One region of the Bradyrhizobium sp. USDA 4538 genome, then DNA from elsewhere that is predicted to be linked to it. Evidence: predicted binding sites of a transcription regulator. Region 1 holds the regulator's gene; the other holds the start of a gene.
What was found. Region 1 encodes PhoB, which activates phosphate uptake and scavenging genes when phosphate is short. Its sites were predicted from a motif close to TGTCATNNANCTGTCAT; they were not measured.
Positions count from the first base shown of each region.

Region 1 (11,766 bases):
TCGCAGGTCACGACGACCTTGCCGTCCTTGACCATCTCGGCGCGGTCGTTCGGCGCAAAGCTCTTCAGCATCGACGACACCGCGTCGCGCGAGCAGGAGCATTGCGCGCGCAGCGTTTGCGGGTTGAAGACGCGCACGCCGCGTTCGTGGAACAGGCGATAGAGCAGCCGCTCGCCGGACAGATCGGGATCGATCAGCTCGACGTCCTCGACGGTCGAGATCAGCGACTGGCCCTCGACCCAGGCGTCATCGTCCGGCACGCTATGCGTGGCCGTGCCTTCCGGCGCATCGCCGGGATGCAGATCGGCCTGCTTGGCGCGCTCGGGCGCCTTGGGCAGGAATTGCAGCAGGATGCCGCCGGCGCGCCAGCGCAGCTTGCCGCCTTCGCCGCCGCGCATCTCCTCGCCGACCGCAAGCCGCACCCGCGTCGGGATCTGCTCCGAGCGCAGGAAATATTCGTGGGCCGCCTCTTCCAGGCCGCCGCCGTCGAGCGCGACCAGTCCCTGGTAGCGGCTGGTGTTAGAGCCCTGATCGATGGTCATCGCAAGGTGGCCCTTGCCGAGCAGCTCGCCCGAACTCTGGCCATTCTTGAGGCGCGATGCGTCGTAGCGCGCATAGGCGCGCAGCCGGTCGGGCGCCTGGAAATCGACGATCAGGAGCGAGACCGGACCTTCGGTCCGGGTCTGCAGGATGAAGCGGCCCTCGAACTTGACCGACGAGCCGAGCAGCGTGGTGAGCACGATCGCCTCGCCGAGCAGCTTGCCGACCGCGGGCGGATAATCGTGCTTGTGCAGGATCTCGTCGAGCGCGGGGCCGAGCCGGGTCAGCCGGCCGCGCAGGTCCAGCGCGCCGACCTCGAAGGCCAGCACGGCATCGTCGACCGGAACCGCTGATGGCGCGCGAACCGGCGCCTCGGGCGTGATTTTGATGTCGGGGGATTGTGAAACCATGGCGCTCTATCTGGGGTCTCGGACCATGAAATAAAGGGGTTCACTAACGCGGATATCTCCGTCGTCCCTGCGAAAGCAGGGACCCATAACCACCGATGTGAGCTGCTGCATCAAGCTGGTGCCCCAGCCTTCGCAACAATTGACAGCGGTGGTTATGGGTCCCGGGTCGCGCTTCGCTTGCCCGGGACGACAACGCTTACTGATCTACGACTACGCGACCGCGTCGAAACACCAGGCCAGAATGCCCTTCTGCGCATGCAGGCGGTTTTCCGCCTCGTCGAACACCACGGATTGCGGCCCGTCGATCACCTCGTCGGTGACCTCCTCGCCGCGATGCGCGGGCAGGCAGTGCATGAACAGTGCGTCCGGCTTGGCGAGCGACATCAGCTTGGCATTGACCTGATAGGGCCGCAGCACGTTGTGGCGGTGCTCGCCCTCCTTGTCGCCCATCGACACCCAGGTGTCGGTGACGACGCAGTCGGCGCCGCGCACGGCGGCTTCCGGATCGGTGCCGAGCATGATCGGCGCGCCGGTCGCCTTGATCCAGTCGCGCATCGGCTTTTTCGGCGAGAGCTCCGGCGGGGTCGCGACATTGAGCTGGAACTTGAATCGCTCTGCGGCATGCGCCCAGGAGGCCAGCACGTTGTTGTCGTCGCCGGTCCAGGCCACGGTCTTGCCCTCGATCGAGCCGCGGTTTTCCTCATAGGTCATGAGGTCGGCCATCACCTGGCAGGGATGCGAACGCCGGGTCAGGCCGTTGATGACGGGAACGGTAGCGTGCGCCGCGAGCTCGAGCAGCGCGTCATGGTTGAGGATGCGGATCATGATCGCATCGACATAGCGCGACAGCACGCGCGCGGTGTCGGCGATGGTCTCGCCGCGGCCGAGCTGCATCTCGGCGCCGGTCAGCATGATGGATTCACCGCCGAGCTGGCGCATGCCGACGTCGAACGACACCCTTGTGCGGGTCGACGGGCGCTCGAAGATCATCGCCAGCGTCTTGCCTTCGAGCGGCTTCCTGCCCTTCTCATGCGCCTTCAGCTTCGCCTTCATGGCGGCTCCGGCGGACAGCATGTTGCGCAGCTCGCCGAGCGGCAGCTCGTTGATATCGAGGAAGTGACGGACCGGCTTGCTCATTATCCAGCCGCCTTCTTCGGCTGCGCCGCCGACAGCACAGAGCAGGCGCGCTCGAGCGCGATGATCGACTGGTCGATCTCGGGCTCGGTCACGATCAGCGGCGCCAGGAACCGCACCACATTGTCGCCGGCGCCGACAGTGAGCAGCTTCTCGTTGCGCAGCGCTGCGATCAGGTCGCCCGACGGCACCACCGCCTTGACGCCGATCAACAGGCCCTCGCCGCGCACCTCCGACAGCACGCCGGGATAGCGGTCGACGACGGAAGCGAGCTTCTGCTTGAGCAGCAGCGACATCTTCTGCACATGCTCGAAGAAGCCAGGTTTCAGCATGACGTCGAGCACGGCATTGGCGGCGGCGACCGCGAGCGGATTGCCGCCGAAGGTCGAGCCGTGCGAGCCGGGCGCCATGCCGGCCGCAGCCTGCGCGGTCGCCAGCACCGCGCCGATCGGAAAACCGCCGCCGAGCGCCTTGGCCAGCGACATCACGTCCGGCGTGACGCCGGTGCGCTTGTAGGCGAACAGCTCGCCGGTGCGGCCCATGCCGGTCTGCACCTCGTCGAAGGCGAGCAGCAGGCCGTGCTCGTCACACAGCGCGCGCAGTGCCTTGAAGAACGCCTGCGGCGCCGAGCGCACGCCGCCCTCGCCCTGCACCGGCTCGATCAGGATGCCGGCGGTGTGCGGGCCGATCGCCTTCTTCACCGCCTCGATGTCGCCATGCGGCACCTGGTCGAAGCCGTCCATCGGCGGGCCGAAGCCTTCGAGATATTTCGCCGAGCCTGTCGCCGCCAGCGTGCCCAGCGTGCGGCCGTGGAAGGCGCCCTCGAAGGTGATGATGCGGTAGCGCTCGCCATGGCCCTTGGAGAAGTGATAGTGGCGGACCAGCTTGATCACGCCCTCCATCGCTTCGGCGCCGGAATTGCAGAAGAACACGAAGTCGGCAAAGCTCTGCTCGCACAGCCGTGCGGCAAGCACCTCGCCGTCCGGGCTCTTGAACAGGTTCGACATGTGCCAGAGCTTGGTCGCCTGTTCCTGCAGCGCCTTGACCAGATGCGGATGCGCGTGCCCGAGCGCGTTGACCGCGACGCCCGAGGTGAAATCGAGATAGCGGTCGCCGTTGGTTGCGATCAGCCAGGCGCCCTCGCCGCGCTCGAAGCCGAGATCGACCCTGGCGAAGACGGGGAGCAGATGCGACGTGGCAGCGTTGGTCATGGCGATCACTGACGGTTTTTAAGCCGACAATTGCCGCTGCGCCTTGACGCCAGCGCAGCAACGGCCAGCTTCGGAAAACAAAACGGCCGCCTTTGCGGGCGGCACGTGGCGGGCATTCTATGCTGCGGTCGGTAAGTGTCAATCGCCACGAAGTGGCCTTCCTGCAATGCGAAACGAGCGCAATCTGGAGCATTCCGGTGCGGTGGAAAAGCCTCATGGCAATGCTTAACTGTGTGGGAACATGTGGACGCACGGCCGCGGACTCTTGCGCCAGAGTCACGCCATATTGTAGCGTTTGGCCTGTCGGGTACGACATCTCGTGCGGCGGTACTGGACCCTCTAAGTAGCCTTTGTGTCTCGCGTAAACGTTCGGGCGCAACACCGTGCCCGGCGAGGGCTAAGGGATTCTGGCCGCAGGGATATTTGTCCAGATTGGCTCGCAGCGCCGCTCCAATGATTGGCCGGCGCTACGCGAAGGGAAGAATGCGATGACTGTATTGACCTGGTCCGACGATCGCGTCGAGCAGCTGAAGAAACTCTGGGAGTCCGGCCTGTCGGCCAGCCAGATCGCGGCGGAACTTGGCAATGTGACGCGAAACGCCGTGATCGGCAAAGTGCATCGGCTCGGCCTCTCCGGCCGCGCCAAGGCACCCTCCACGGCCGCGCCGCGGCAGCGCAAGGCTCGCCCGGCCCAGCACATGATGCGGGTGGCGCGTCCGGTCTCTCGCGGCAACACCGCGCTGGCGCACGCCTTCGAGGTCGAGATGGAGCCCGATCCGATCTCCTACGACAATGTGGTGCCGATGAGCCAGCGGCTCTCGCTGCTGGAGCTCAACGAGGCCACCTGTCATTGGCCGGTCGGCGATCCCTCGAGCCCGGAATTCTTCTTCTGCGGCGGCAAGGCGCTCGCCGGCCTGCCCTATTGCGCGCATCACTCGCGCGTCGCCTACCAGCCCGCCGCCGATCGCCGCCGGCCGTCGGCGAAACCGCAGATCAAGTGAGCACTCGGGAAAACGACGGAAGACCTCAAAAACAAATCCCCGCGAAAGCGGGGATTTTTTTGTGTGATGCGTAGCCCATTACATCACCGGCGTCGTCCCGGCGAAAGCCGGGACCCATAACCACTAATGCGTGTTGTTAGAAAGCCGTCTGGCCGCGTGCCGATTGCACTGGCCGCGGCGTATGGGTCCTGGCTTTCGCCCATAGGCGCTAAAATAGGATTTGCGCCTTGGATTCGCTTGTGATTCCAAGATGGAATGGCACACGAATCGCTTGTGAACAAAGATTGGGCGCGCGTTGTCGCCCGACTTGGCGGAGCCGAGGCTCTGAACATTAGCGCGCGCAAGACGAAGGCGTTTGTCCGTCCGCGGGAGATCAGCAATGCGGTCGACTTGCTGCGCCTGATCTTGGCTTATTGCCTTGGTGAGAAAGGGCTGCGGTTGACGGCGGCATGGGCCACGTCGGTTGGGCTTGTCGATATCTCCAACGTGGCTCTGTTGTATCGCTTACGTCAGTGCGGAGATTGGCTGGCAATCTTGGTCGAGCAGGCGCTTGCCGCCGCGGCGCCGAAGGCGAGCCGCGGTCGTCTGATCCGTATTGTTGACGCCACGACGGTCCCCAAGGCTGGGACGAGCGGCAGGAACAAGAACGCAGTGTGGCGTATCCATAGCGCGTTCGATCTTCCGCAGGAGCGCTTTGGTCACTTCGAACTGACCGATCAGCGAGCGGGCGAGACGCTGGATCGGATACCGGCGGTTGCCGGTGAGATCCGTCTTGCCGATCGCGCCTATCTGCAACCGGAGCGCATGGCGCATCTCGTCGATGCCGATGCGGACTTCGTGATCCGGGCCGGCTGGAAGAGCGCGCGCTGGCTCGATGCCGAAGGTAATCTTGTTGACCTCACTGCCGAACTGCGCAACGCCTCGGCGCGTGGCCTGATCGATCGGCCGATTTGGATAAAGCGCAAGTCAGGTGCGCCGCCGCTCGCAGTGCGTCTGGTTGCCGCGAAGAAGCCGGCGCAAGCTGCTGCGGCTGCGCGACGCAAGGCGCGCCGGACTGCACAAAAGGGAGGTCATCAGCTCTCCAGGCAAACACTTGACGCCGCAGATTGGGTGATCCTGGTGACCTCACTCAGGCCAGAGGACTTCACGACTGCAGATATCCTCGCCCTCTATCGGCTGCGATGGCGCATTGAGCTCGGCTTCAAGCGGCTGAAAAGCCTGATTGGCCTGAAGGGACCTCCCGGAACCGACGAGCGGTCCGCCAGACCCCATATCCTCGCTCATCTGCTGATCATTCTATTGCTCGAGCCGCTCGTCGACGAACTCGAAGACTCTCCCCGCTTGGCCGACGCCGCCTGACCCACCCAGTGACGTGGCGTCTGCTGCGCCAGCTCGTAGCTTCGCTACGGCAAGCGATCATTCCACAGCCCGCAATCGCTCTACTCTGCAGAGCCAGTCACGCTCTCCGGCGACATCTACGCGAGCCACCCAGACATAAGCGCCACTATCAGACTATGATCAAACTATCTTAGCGCCTATGGGCTTGCGCCGGGACGACGCCGTGTTGCGGTTTATGAATGCCGCATGGCCGTTACGGCTGTGGCTCGGCCTTGGCAAAGCGGTCGTCGAGCGCGTAGCCGGCGCCGCGCACGGTGCGGATCGGATCCTGCTCGCGGCCCGGATTGAGCAGCTTGCGCAGGCGGCCGATATGCACGTCGACGGTGCGCTCATCGATGTAGATGTCGCGGCCCCAGACGCTGTCGAGCAGTTGCTCGCGGCTGAACACGCGGCCGGGATGCTCGAGGAAGAATTCGAGCAGGCGATACTCGGTCGGCCCGAGATCGATCGGACGGCCCGAGCGCGCCACGCGGCGCTTCTCGCGGTCGAGCTCGATGTCGCCATAGGTCAGCACGGTCGCAAGCCGCTCCGGGCTGGCGCGGCGCAAGAGGCCCTTCACCCGCGCCAGCAGCTCCGGCACCGAGAACGGCTTGACGATGTAATCGTCCGCGCCGGTGGCAAGCCCGCGCACGCGCTCGCTTTCCTCGCCGCGCGCGGTCAGCATGATGATCGGAAGCTGCTTGGTCTCGGGCCGCGCCCGCAGGCGGCGGCACAGTTCGATGCCGGACAGGCCCGGCAGCATCCAGTCCAGCACCACGAGGTCGGGAACGCGCTCCTTCAGCCGTGTATCCGCATCGTCGCCGCGCCCCACCGTCTCGACATCGTAGCCTTCCGCATCGAGATTGTAGCGCAACAGCGTCGTCAGCGCTTCCTCGTCTTCGACTACCAGAATGCGTGCGCTCATCGGTCTAAGTTCTTTCTCTGTGGTGATCCGTTGCCCAGACGCAAACCGAAACGCTTACTTCCTTGAGCATAGTCCCCGCGGAAACGATTTGTCGCGAGGATCATCCAGTTTCGCTCTTGCCGGTTCCGTGCTTGCCGATCATGCCTCAGTTGCCCGGCACCGTGGTGGCAAAAGTGGTCATGTCCCCCTTCGGGCGCTTGTCGGTGATCTGCTGGCCCTCGATCATGTAGAACACGGTCTCGGCGATATTGGTGGCGTGATCGCCGATCCGCTCGATGTTCTTGGCGCAGAACATCAGATGGATGCAGAACGAGATGTTGCGCGGATCTTCCATCATGTAGGTGAGCAGTTCGCGGAACAGCGAGGTGCAGATCGCATCGACCTCCTCGTCGCCCTTCCAGACGTTCATCGCCGCCGGCAGGTCGTGCGCGGCATAGGCGTCGAGCACCGACTTGACCTGCGACAGCACGAGGTCGGTCATGTGCTCGAGGCCGCGGATCAGCTTCAGCGGCTGGAAATCGCTCTCCAGCGCCGCGACGCGCTTGCCCATGTTCTTGGCGAGGTCGCCGATCCGCTCGAGATCGGTGGCGACGCGCATCGCGCTGACGATCTCACGCAGGTCGATCGCCATCGGCTGGCGGCGCGCGATCGTCAGCACCGCGCGCTCTTCGATGTTGCGCTGCAGATTGTCGATCTCGATGTCGGCGGCGACCACGCGCTTGCCGAGCGCGACGTCGCGACGGATCAGCGCGTCGACCGACTCGGTAATCATTCGTTCGACCAGGCCGCCCATCTCGGCGACCAGGCGGGTCAACTCCTGCAGGTCGCTGTCGAATGCCTTGGCGGTATGTTCAGAAGCCATCGCTTGTCTCCCTCAACCATGATCCCGGGGATCATGGCTTCGTGTCCTGAATTTTAGCATGACCTGATCGGAAAACCGGTTTCCACTTTTCCGGATCATGCGCCGGTCAACCGAACCGGCCGGTGATGTAGTCCTGGGTGCGCCGATCGCTCGGTGAGGTGAAGATCTTGTTGGTGTCGTCGAACTCGATCAGCTCGCCGAGATACATGAAGGCGGTCTTGTCGGAGACGCGCGCCGCCTGCTGCATGTTGTGGGTGACGATCGCGATCGTGTAGTCCTCGGAGAGCTCCTGGATCAGTTCCTCGACCTTGGCGGTCGAGATCGGGTCGAGCGCCGAGCACGGCTCGTCGAACAGGATCACCTCGGGGCGCACCGCCACGGTGCGCGCGATGCACAGGCGCTGCTGCTGGCCGCCGGAGAGCGACAGGCCGGAGGCGTTCAGCTTGTCCTTGACCTCGTTCCACAGCGCGCCGCCGCGCAGCGCCTTCTCGACCCGGTCGTCCATCTCGGACTTCGAGATCTTCTCGTAGAGGCGGATGCCGAAGGCGATGTTCTCGTAGATCGTCATCGGGAACGGCGTCGGCTTCTGGAACACCATGCCGACCCGCGCGCGCAGCAAGTTGAGGTCGAGCTTGGGGTCGAGAATGTTGGTCTGGTCCAGCATCAGCTGGCCGACCGCGCGCTGGCCCGGATACAGGTCGTACATCCGGTTGAAGATGCGCAGCAGGGTCGACTTGCCGCAGCCGGACGGGCCGATGAACGCCGTGACGCGGTTGGTGCCGAGCGTCAGGTTGATGTTCTTCAGCGCGTGGTGCTCGCCGTAATAGAAGTTGAGGTTGCGCACCGTGACTTTCGGCGGCGCTTCCGGCAGCGGAACCTGGGGAATGTGGCCTGCGGCAGTCGTGGAGACGGAAAGCTCGGTCATTTTGCGGCCCTTTCGGCACCAAGGATACGCGCGCCGATATTCAACGCGAGCACGGTGAATGTGATGAGCAGCGCGCCGCTCCACGCCAGCTCTTTCCAGTAGGCGTAGGGGCTCTGCACGAAGTTGTTGATGGTCACTGGCAGGTTGGCCATCGTCTTGGTCAGATCCAGGCTGAAGAACTGGTTCGACAGCGCGGTGAACAGCAGCGGCGCGGTCTCGCCGGCGACGCGGGCGGTCGCCAGCAGCACACCGGTGATCAGACCCGATCGCGCGGCACGATAAGCGATCCGCTTGATCACCAGCGAACGCGGCAGGCCGAGCGCGGAGGCGGCCTCGCGCAGCGGATTGGGCACCAAGAGCAGCATGTCCTCGGTGGTACGCAGCACGACCGGGATCACGATCACCGCGAGCGCAAGACTGCCTGCGATCGCTGAGAAGCCGCGCATCGGCACCACCACCGCACCATAGATGAACAGGCCGATGATGATCGAGGGCGCGCTGAGCAGGATGTCGTTGATGAAGCGGATCACCGAGGTCAGCTTGTCGTGCTTGCCGTATTCGGCGAGGTAGGTGCCGGCGAACAGGCCAAGCGGCGCGCCGATGCCGACGCCGATCACGGTCATGATGACCGAGCCGACGATGGCGTTGAGCAGGCCGCCTTCGGTCGAGCCGGGCGGCGGCGTGTTCTGGGTGAACAGCTGCACGCTGAGGCCGGCAAGGCCGTTATAGAGCAGCGTGATCAGGATCAGCGCCAGCCAGGTGACGCCGAACAGCGCCGCACCGACACAGAGTGCGCGGATGACGATGTCGCTGCGGCGGCGGGATTTGTAGATCGGGTTCATGGCGTTACTTCCCCGCCTTCTTTTCAAGCCGCATCAGCATCAGCCGCGCGCCGGCGAGCACGAAGAAGGTCAGCACGAACAGCAGCAGGCCGAGCAGGATCAGGCCGGACTGGTGCAGGCCGTCGCTCTCGGCGAATTCGCTGGCGATCGCCGCCGAGATCGTGGTGCCCGGCGCGAAGATCGACGACGAGATCCGGAACGAGTTGCCGATGATGAAGGTCACCGCCATGGTCTCGCCGAGGGCGCGGCCGAGCGCCAGCATGATGCCGCCGATCACGCCGACGCGGGTGTAGGGGATCACGACGCTGCGAACGACTTCCCAGGTGGTGCAGCCCATGCCGTAGGCGGCCTCTTTCAGCACCGGCGGCACGGTCTTGAACACGTCGACCGAGATCGCGGTGATGAAGGGCAGCACCATGATCGCAAGGATCAGCGCGGCGTTGAACAGGCTGAGATAGGACGGCGGGCCTGCGAACACCGCGCCCAGCACCGGGACGCCCTCGAAGATCCGGATCATGAAGGGCTGGAACGTGTTGGCCAGGAACGGGCCGAGCACGAAGAAGCCCCACATGCCGTAGATGATCGAGGGGATGCCGGCGAGCAGCTCGATCGCGATGCCGATCGGGCGGCGCAGCACTTGCGGGCAGAGCTCGGTGAGGAACACGGCGATGCCGATGCCGACCGGAATGGCGATCAGCATCGCGATGACCGAGGTAATCAGCGTGCCGTAGATCGGGCCGAGCGCGCCGAGCACCGGCGGATCGGCCGAGGGCGCCCAGCGCTGCGTCCACAGGAAGGCGAAGCCGTATTCCTTCATCGCCGGCCAGGCGCCGACGATCAGCGACAGGATGATGCCGCCGAGGATCAACAGAACCGAGATCGCCGAGATACGGGTGATCCAATAGAAGGTGAGGTCACCAAGCTTGAAGGCGCTGAGGGCCTTGGCGCGATCGTAAGGTCCCGCGGCTTCCATCACATCGCTCTGAACAGCCATGTCTGCCACGCCAATCCCCTCTTTAGTATGCAAAAGCCACGCAAACCGCTACGCCCCGAAGCGATCTTCACTGACGCATTTGGCCGGGCGTCGTCGTTCCAGCCACGCCCCTTGAGGCGCGAACCCCGGCCTCGATCCCGCGCTTGTCGCCGCGGTGATGGAGGCCGGGTCTTGGTCGCTCAACCTGTGCCGCGATCCTGTCGGCACAGGCCCTGTCGCAGCGTCGGACTTAGCTCTTGATGTCCGACGACCAGGTCTTCTCGATCAGCTTGACGACCGAGTCCGGCATCGGAATGTAGTCGAGCTCTTCGGCCGCCTTGTCGCCCTTCTCGAAGGCGTACTTGAAGAACTTGAGCGCTTCCTGCGAGGCCGCCTTGTCGGTCGAGTCCTTGTGCATCAGGATGAAGGTCGCCGCGGTGATCGGCCAGGAGGCTTCGCCCGGCTGGTCGGTCAGGATCACGTAGTAGCCGGGAGCCTTGGCCCAGTCGGCATTCGAGGCGGCAGCCTGGAAGGCAGCCATGGTCGGCTGCACGGTCTTGCCGGCCTTGTTGACCAGCCCGGTGTAGGTCAGCTTGTTCTGCTTGGCGTAGGCATACTCGACATAGCCGATCGCGTTCTTGGTCTGGCTGATGTTGCCGGCAACGCCTTCGTTGCCCTTGGCGCCGACGCCGACCGGCCACTCGACCGCGGTGCCGGAACCGACCTTGGACTTCCAGTCGGCGTTCGACTTGGAGAGATAGTCGGTGAAGTTGAAGGTGGTGCCCGAACCGTCCGAACGGCGCACGACGGTGATGGCATCGCCCGGCAGGGGCAGCTTCGGATTGAGCTTGGCGATCGCCGCGTCATTCCACTTGGTGATCTTGCCGAGATAGATGTCGCCGAGCACTTCGCCCGACAGGATCAGGTCGCCCGGCTTGATGCCTTCGAGGTTCACGACCGGGACGATCGCGCCCATCACCATCGGCCACTGGACGAGGCCGTCCTTCTCGAGCTGCTCGTGCTTGAGCGGCGCGTCGGTGGCGCCGAAGGTCACGGTCTTGGCCTGGATCTGCTTGATGCCGGCGCCGGAGCCGATCGACTGGTAGTTCAGACCGTTGCCGGTCTCCTTCTTGTAGGCGTCAGCCCACTTCGAATAGATCGGAAACGGAAACGTCGCGCCCGCGCCGGTAATATCGGCAGCGAAGGCCGACGTCGAAGCGGCGATCATGCCGGCTGCGACGATTGCTTTGATGAAATTCATGGGTGGTCTCCATCCTGTGAGCGAAGCGCCGAATGCGCCCGATCGCGCTCACGCCGGTCCATCTAGGAGCGGTCGGTGCTGCTTTTACGAAGGTTGGATGACAGTTGGATGACAACGCTAAGCGGCTGAAAACGCTCAGCTTTGAGTTGGTAACGGGGTCTTCGGCCGGGGAAAACAGGCGGTAAAAGTGGCGCCGTTCTTCGGCACGCTCTCGATCAAAAGACGCCCGCGATGACGGTTAAGAATATGTTTCACCAGCGATAATCCGAGGCCCGTTCCGCCCTGGTTGCGGCTGTCGCCGACGT
Region 1 is NZ_JALJZE010000001.1:4,523,900-4,535,665, reverse strand. It holds gene J2R78_RS20410 (Hsp33 family molecular chaperone) at 1-950, opposite strand, end outside; gene argF (ornithine carbamoyltransferase) at 1,161-2,087, opposite strand; gene J2R78_RS20400 (aspartate aminotransferase family protein) at 2,087-3,295, opposite strand; gene J2R78_RS20395 (GcrA family cell cycle regulator) at 3,784-4,296, shown strand; gene J2R78_RS20390 (IS4 family transposase) at 4,570-5,655, shown strand; gene phoB (phosphate regulon transcriptional regulator PhoB) at 5,888-6,598, opposite strand; gene phoU (phosphate signaling complex protein PhoU) at 6,744-7,460, opposite strand; gene pstB (phosphate ABC transporter ATP-binding protein PstB) at 7,567-8,385, opposite strand; gene pstA (phosphate ABC transporter permease PstA) at 8,382-9,227, opposite strand; gene pstC (phosphate ABC transporter permease subunit PstC) at 9,232-10,221, opposite strand; gene pstS (phosphate ABC transporter substrate-binding protein PstS) at 10,451-11,461, opposite strand; gene J2R78_RS20355 (ATP-binding protein) at 11,597-11,766, opposite strand, start outside.

Region 2 (6,500 bases), 2.7 Mb from region 1:
TGACAGCGACGCCGGCTTGTTGCCGACGATGCGTTCATCGACCAGATGAAATTCCGAATTGGTGCCCTGGCGCAGGATCGAGCCCGCGTAAAACACCTCGTCGCCGGGCTTGAAGAGCGAGACGTCGGGCCCGACCGCGTCGACCACGCCGGCCGCATCGAAGCCGAGGATCTTGTATCCGCCGTCGGTCGGCGCCGCGCGCTTGCGCACCTTGTAGTCGACCGGATTGGCCGAGATGGCCTTTACCGCGACGCGGATGTCGCGCCCCTTCGGCTCGGGCTTGGCGATCTCGAAATCGACGAGCGAATCCGCCGCCTCGATCGGCAGCGATTTTTGGTATCCGACGGCCTTCATGCCTGGTCTCCGTGGTGGGCGATTGCCTGCCGATTAACTGTCGCGCTGGCTTCCATTTGGCAAGTACTGTAAAAACAGGGAACTAGTCCCTGTTTGTATACTATTGGGAAAATACTGGATGAAACGGAAGAATTTCGCGCGCCGGCCGGGCTGCGCGGTCGAGGCGGCGCTCGACCTGATCGACGGCAAGTGGAAGGGCGTGATCCTGTACCACTTGCAGGCCGGCACCCAGCGCTTCGGCGAGTTGCGGCGGCGGATGCCCGGCATCACCCAGCGCATGCTGACCAAGCAGCTGCGCGCGCTCGAGGACGACGGCCTCGTGATCCGCAAGGTCTATGCCGAGGTGCCGCCACGGGTCGAGTACACGCTTTCCGAACTCGGCGAGAGCCTGCGCCCGGTGATCGATATTCTGAAAGCCTGGGGCGAGGGCCATCAGGAGCGGCTGTCCTGCGCGCCGGCGCCGGAGGTTGTTGTGAAGAAGTCGAAGCGCGCGGCCTGAAAGCATGTTCGCGCGACGCGCTCCGCTTCACCTCGCCCCGCGTGCGGGGAGAGGCATAGGCCGCCTACGGCGGCCGTTCTCAAGAACGCCGAAGCGGTGCTTCGGCTATGACGCATCGTCAGATGCGTTCCGGGTGAGGGGGAGCCTCAGCAAGCGCAGCTGCTGCCGAATACGCGGAGAGGGCCCCTCACCCCAACCCTCTCCCCGTAAGAACGGGGAGAGGGAGCGCGGCGCCGTCCTGTCAATATTCGACCGATCTCATTCAGCTAGAAACGCGTGAACCAAACGCTCGATGAAAACGGCCGGAGCGATGCCCCGGCCGTCTATGAGTTGGTCTCAGCTCCGATCAGCTCAGAACGCAACCTGCGTACGCAGCGCGACCGCGTCGAACTTCGAGCCGACGTCCGCAGCCGAGGTCGCCGAGGCCTGCTTGGCGATATCGCCGTGCAGGTAGTTCAGCATGAAGCGGACGTTGTTGTTGACGTACCAGTTCAGCGCGGCGGTGTAGACGGTCTGCCGTCCGCCCGCGATGCCGACCGCCTGCGCGATCTGATCGTTGAGGTCCATCGTGCTGACGCGGCCGGCGATTTCCCAGGCGCCCCAGCCGCCGCCGGCGAGCGAGAATGGATCGTGCGGCTTGATCCCGCTATAGGAGGCCGTCGCCGGATTGTAGGCGTGATTCTCGCCGGTCAGCACGTAGCCGACCTGCGCGTAACCGCCGTCGAACTTCAGGCTCGGCGCGCCGAACGGCGGCAGTCCGGTGTTCGCGGAGCGATCGACATTGAACCAGTAATATTCGCCCTGCGCGATGAACGGGCCATAGGTCGCTGCCGCCTCGACGCCGTACACCTGCGCGCCGGAGACGTTGGCGATCGCACCGGTCGAGATCAGTGTTGTCGGATCGATGCGCAGCTCGGGCCGGTCGCTGAGCGTGAGCGTCTGCGCCTGCGTGAGCTGGTTGCGCGGCGGCTGCACCAGCCATTCCGCATCGGCGCCGATGTGCACCGAATAGTTCTTGCCGCTGATCGGATTGCCGGCGACGCGGATGACGCCGCCATACTGCTCGGACGTGCCGGCCGGCGAGGCGGAGGACGCGGAGTGGATGGCGCCCGACGTCGGTCCGGTGACATAGCCGCCGATCCAGAACTGGTCGTTCCACCAGCGGGTGCCGGCGGCCGAACGGAAGTCACCGGCGGCGATGTTCTGGGCGATGATGCCGACCGAGGCGCGCTCCATGAACAGGATGTCGTTGGAGCTGGTCGCTTCGTCGAGCGTCCACGGCACGTCCATGATGCCGCCTTCGATCGCCATCTTGCCGCCGAACGGCTTGAAGCCGGTGTAGCTCAGATACGCATTCTCGATGCCCGAGGTGCCGCCGCCGGGCAGTGATCCCGGAGCCGCGCCGCCGAAGCCGTCGGACGAGCCGCCGAAATCGTAGATCAGCGAGTAATTCCAGTCGCCGAAGAATTTGCCGACGATGCCGATGCGTGCGCGGCGGACGTTCTCGCCGCTGTCGAGCTTTTGCGGCGAGGTGCCTGCGGTGTTCGGACGATAGTCATAGCCGCCGACATCCCAGTGCACGCGACTCGTGATCGCAACGCAGTTCTGTTCGTCCGCGGTGCAGATCGTCGGCCGGTTGTTCGGCATCGTCACCACGACGCCGGACGGCGCGACCGGGCCCTTCACCGGGATCGCGGCGTTGGCGGTCGCCACCCGCGCGGCCTTGGCATCCGCCGCCTTCGCATTGGCGTTTGCGCTGGCTGCGCTTGCGGTATTGGCGTTGGTCTGCTTCTGCAGTTTGTCGAGCTTCTGCTCGAGCATCTTCAGCTGCTGCTTCAGCAGCGCGATCTCCGCATCGCTGCCGCCTCCGGCCGATTGCGAATAGGCCGGCGAGGCGGCAAGCGCCCCTGCCAGGCCTATGGCGATTGCACTGACTTTTGTTGCACCCATTGTGCACCCCTGTTGTGTTTGAATTCCCCACTCACTCACTGAACGGTCCTAGGAGCGTATCGTGACTGACGCACGACAGTGCTTCCGGGCATCGCAGTTCCGCTTGTGGTCCGCAGGCAACAAGCGGAGCGGCGCAGTGAGATGACAGCCATCATAGAAGCTTGGCGGCGCGCTTCAACGCGGCCGCTGCGGGTTGTGCACCGGTACGGCGGGGGGCCAGTTATCCGGCCGGGCGCCCTTCAATTGCCCGGCGAACACGCCTATATTCCGGCGTTTCCACGAGAGGTGAGAATGCTCCGACCTGTCCGCTTTGCTGCCGTATCCGCTCTGTGCACGTTGGCCTTCATGGGGAATCTTTCCGCAGCCGCGGCCCAGGACCGCCGCGTGCCGTCCTCGCAGGCCGAGCTGCAATTGTCCTATGCGCCGATCGTGCAGCGGGTGCAGCCGGCGGTGGTCAATGTTTACGCCGCCAAGACCGTGCAAAACCGCAATCCATTTCTGGATGACCCGATTTTTCGCCGCTTCTTCGGCGTGCCGGGACAGCAGCCCGAGCAGATGCAGCGCTCGCTCGGCTCCGGCGTGATGGTCGACGGCTCCGGCCTCGTAGTCACAAACAATCACGTGATCGAGGGCGCCGATCAGGTGAAGGTCTCGCTCGCCGACAAGCGCGAATACGAGGCCGAGATCGTGCTGAAGGACAGCCGTACCGACCTCGCGGTGCTGCGCCTGAAGGACACCAACAAGGAGAAGTTCGCGACCCTCGACTTCGCCAATTCCGACCAACTGCAGGTCGGTGACGTCGTGCTCGCGATCGGCAATCCGTTCGGCGTCGGCCAGACCGTGACGCACGGCATCATCTCGGCCCTGGCGCGCACTCAAGTCGGGATCACGGATTATCAATTCTTCATTCAGACCGACGCCGCGATCAATCCCGGCAATTCCGGCGGCGCGCTGGTCGACATGACGGGCCGGCTCGCCGGCATCAACACTGCGATCTTCTCGCGCTCCGGCGGCTCGCAGGGCATCGGCTTTGCGATCCCCGCCAACATGGTGCGCGTCGTGGTGGCCTCCGCCAAGAGCGGCGGCAAGAATGTGAAGCGGCCATGGCTCGGCGCGCGGCTGCAGGCGGTGACGCCGGAGATTGCCGAGACGCTCGGGCTGAAGCTGCCGTCTGGCGCGCTGGTCGCCAACGTCGCGCCGAACAGCCCGGCGGCGAAGGCGGGCCTGAAGCTCTCCGACCTGATCGTCGGGATCGACGGCACGCCGATCGACGATCCCAACGCGTTCGACTACCGCTTCGCGACCCGTCCGCTCGGCGGCAACGCGGAGATCGAGGTGCAGCGCGCCGGCAAGCCGGTGAAGCTCACCATACCGCTGGAGACCGCGCCCGACACCAACCGCGACGAGATCGTGCTGACCGCGCGCTCGCCGTTCCAGGGCGCGAGGGTCGCCAACATCTCGCCGGCGCTGGCCGACGAACTGCATCTCGACGCCGGTGCCGAGGGCGTGGTGGTGACTGATCTCGCCGGTGACGGCACCGCGGCCAATGTCGGCTTCCAGAAGGGCGACATCATCCTCGCGGTCAACAACGAGAAGATCGTGCGGACCAGCGACCTCGAGAAGGCATCGAAGACGGGGACGCGGGTCTGGCGCATCACGCTGGTGCGCGGCGGCCAGCAGATCAACGTGACGCTCGGCGGATGAGCCCCAAGCAACCGCGAGAGGCCGGCAACCTCTTTGCTGCGGCGGGGATGGAGCAGGACGCGCCGCACCCGCTGCCGGACCGGCTGCGTCCGCGCACGCTGGCCGATGTCGTCGGCCAGGATCACATCCTCGGCCCTGACGGCGCGCTGACGCGGATGCTGGAGACGCGCACGCTGGGCTCGCTGGTGTTCTGGGGACCGCCCGGCACCGGCAAGACCACGGTGGCGCGGCTTCTGGCCGACGCCACCGAGCTGCATTTCGAGCAGATCTCCGCGGTGTTCTCCGGCGTCGCCGATCTCAAGAAGGCGTTCGATGCCGCGCGTGCCCGCCGCGAGACCGGCAAGGGCACGCTGCTGTTCGTCGACGAGGTGCATCGTTTCAATCGCGCGCAGCAGGATTCCTTCCTGCCCGTGATGGAGGACGGCACGGTGGTGCTGGTCGGCGCCACCACGGAGAACCCGTCCTTCGAGCTCAACGCGGCGCTTCTGTCGCGCGCCCGCGTGCTGGTGTTTCACTCGCTCGATACGGCGGCGATCGAGAAACTGTTCGCCAATGCCGAGAAGATCGAGGGCAAGCCGCTGCCGCTCGATGCCGAAGCCCGCGCCGTGCTGGTGCGGATGGCCGATGGCGATGGCCGCGCCTCGCTGACATTGGCCGAAGAGGTCTGGCGCGCCGCCCGCAAGGGCGAGGTGTTCAACGCCGAGCAGTTGCAGGCCATCCTGCAACGCCGGGCGCCGATCTACGACAAATCGGCCGACGGCCATTACAATCTGATCTCGGCGCTGCACAAGTCAGTGCGCGGCTCCGATCCGGATGCGGCGCTGTATTATCTCGCGCGCATGTTCGATGCCGGCGAGGATCCGCTGTTCCTGGCGCGGCGCGTGGTGCGCATGGCGGTCGAAGATATCGGCCTTGCCGATCCGCAGGCACTGGCGGTGTGCAACGCCGCCAAGGATGCTTACGATTTCCTCGGCTCGCCGGAGGGTGAACTCGCGATCGCGCAGGCCGTGGTCTATCTCGCCACCGCGCCGAAATCGAACGCGGTCTACACCGCGTTTGGTGCTGCGATGCAGACCGCAAAGCAGGGCGGCTCGCTGCTGCCGCCGAAGCACATTTTGAATTCGCCGACCAAGCTGATGAAGTCGGAGGGCTACGGCTCCGGCTATCAATATGATCACGACATGCCGGACGCATTCTCCGGCCAGGACTATTTCCCGGAAGCGCTGGGCCGCCAGACCTTCTACGATCCGCCCGACCGCGGCTTCGAACGCGAGATCCGCAAGCGGCTGGATTACTGGCAGCGGCTGCGCAAGGAACGGGGCGGGAGCTAGGGCAAGACGAGATTGGGCCGTGGCCGCGAATAACGCACGTTCCCGTTTCCACCTGCGGCGTGAAAGCGTCAGTTGCGGAGGCTCGCCAATGCCATATGCAACACCTTCAGGCGAGGAATACTTACGTAACTTCGGAATATTAGAAATATATTCCTGATTTGCCCGACGTGTCAAGTTGCTTGGTGCCACGCCGATCGCCGCCGGCTCCTTTGCATGGGGTTGTTCTCGATATTTTGCCAGCGCCCGCTGCAACGGCCCATAACCTCATATTGCGCTGGCGCGTCACTTGACGCTCTTCACGAACTCCAAAATCTCGTCCGTCAGCCGCGTGTCCGGCGTGTTGATCGCATAGACCTCCGACATGTGGCTGTGCTGCGGCAGCATGAAGCTGCGGGCGCAGCCGCTCGGCCGCTTGCAGCTGGCCTGCTTCATGAGCTCGAACTGCTCGACGAAGCGCGGCGGATCGAGCTCGGCCGCGGTGATTAGGAACGGGATCGGGCTCGCGACCAGCCCTTGCAGCGAGGAGCGTTCGGCATAGCGCGAGGGATCGGAGCCGTAATAGGCGAGCTCTGCGTCACCGGCCGGCGAGGCCGTCAGATCATAGATGCCCGACACCATGATCGCGCCGGCAAGCCCGCCGCCCTTCACCTTGTGGAATTCGC
Region 2 is NZ_JALJZE010000001.1:7,232,327-7,238,826, forward strand. It holds gene J2R78_RS33050 (zinc-binding alcohol dehydrogenase family protein) at 1-354, opposite strand, end outside; gene J2R78_RS33055 (helix-turn-helix domain-containing protein) at 473-853, shown strand; gene J2R78_RS33060 (OprO/OprP family phosphate-selective porin) at 1,205-2,803, opposite strand; gene J2R78_RS33065 (DegQ family serine endoprotease) at 3,149-4,507, shown strand; gene J2R78_RS33070 (replication-associated recombination protein A) at 4,504-5,838, shown strand; gene J2R78_RS33075 (alpha/beta hydrolase) at 6,121-6,500, opposite strand, start outside.
Region 2: J2R78_RS33060 (OprO/OprP family phosphate-selective porin) is a predicted target of PhoB. The motif match lies at 2,865-2,881, and genes of this name have one in related genera.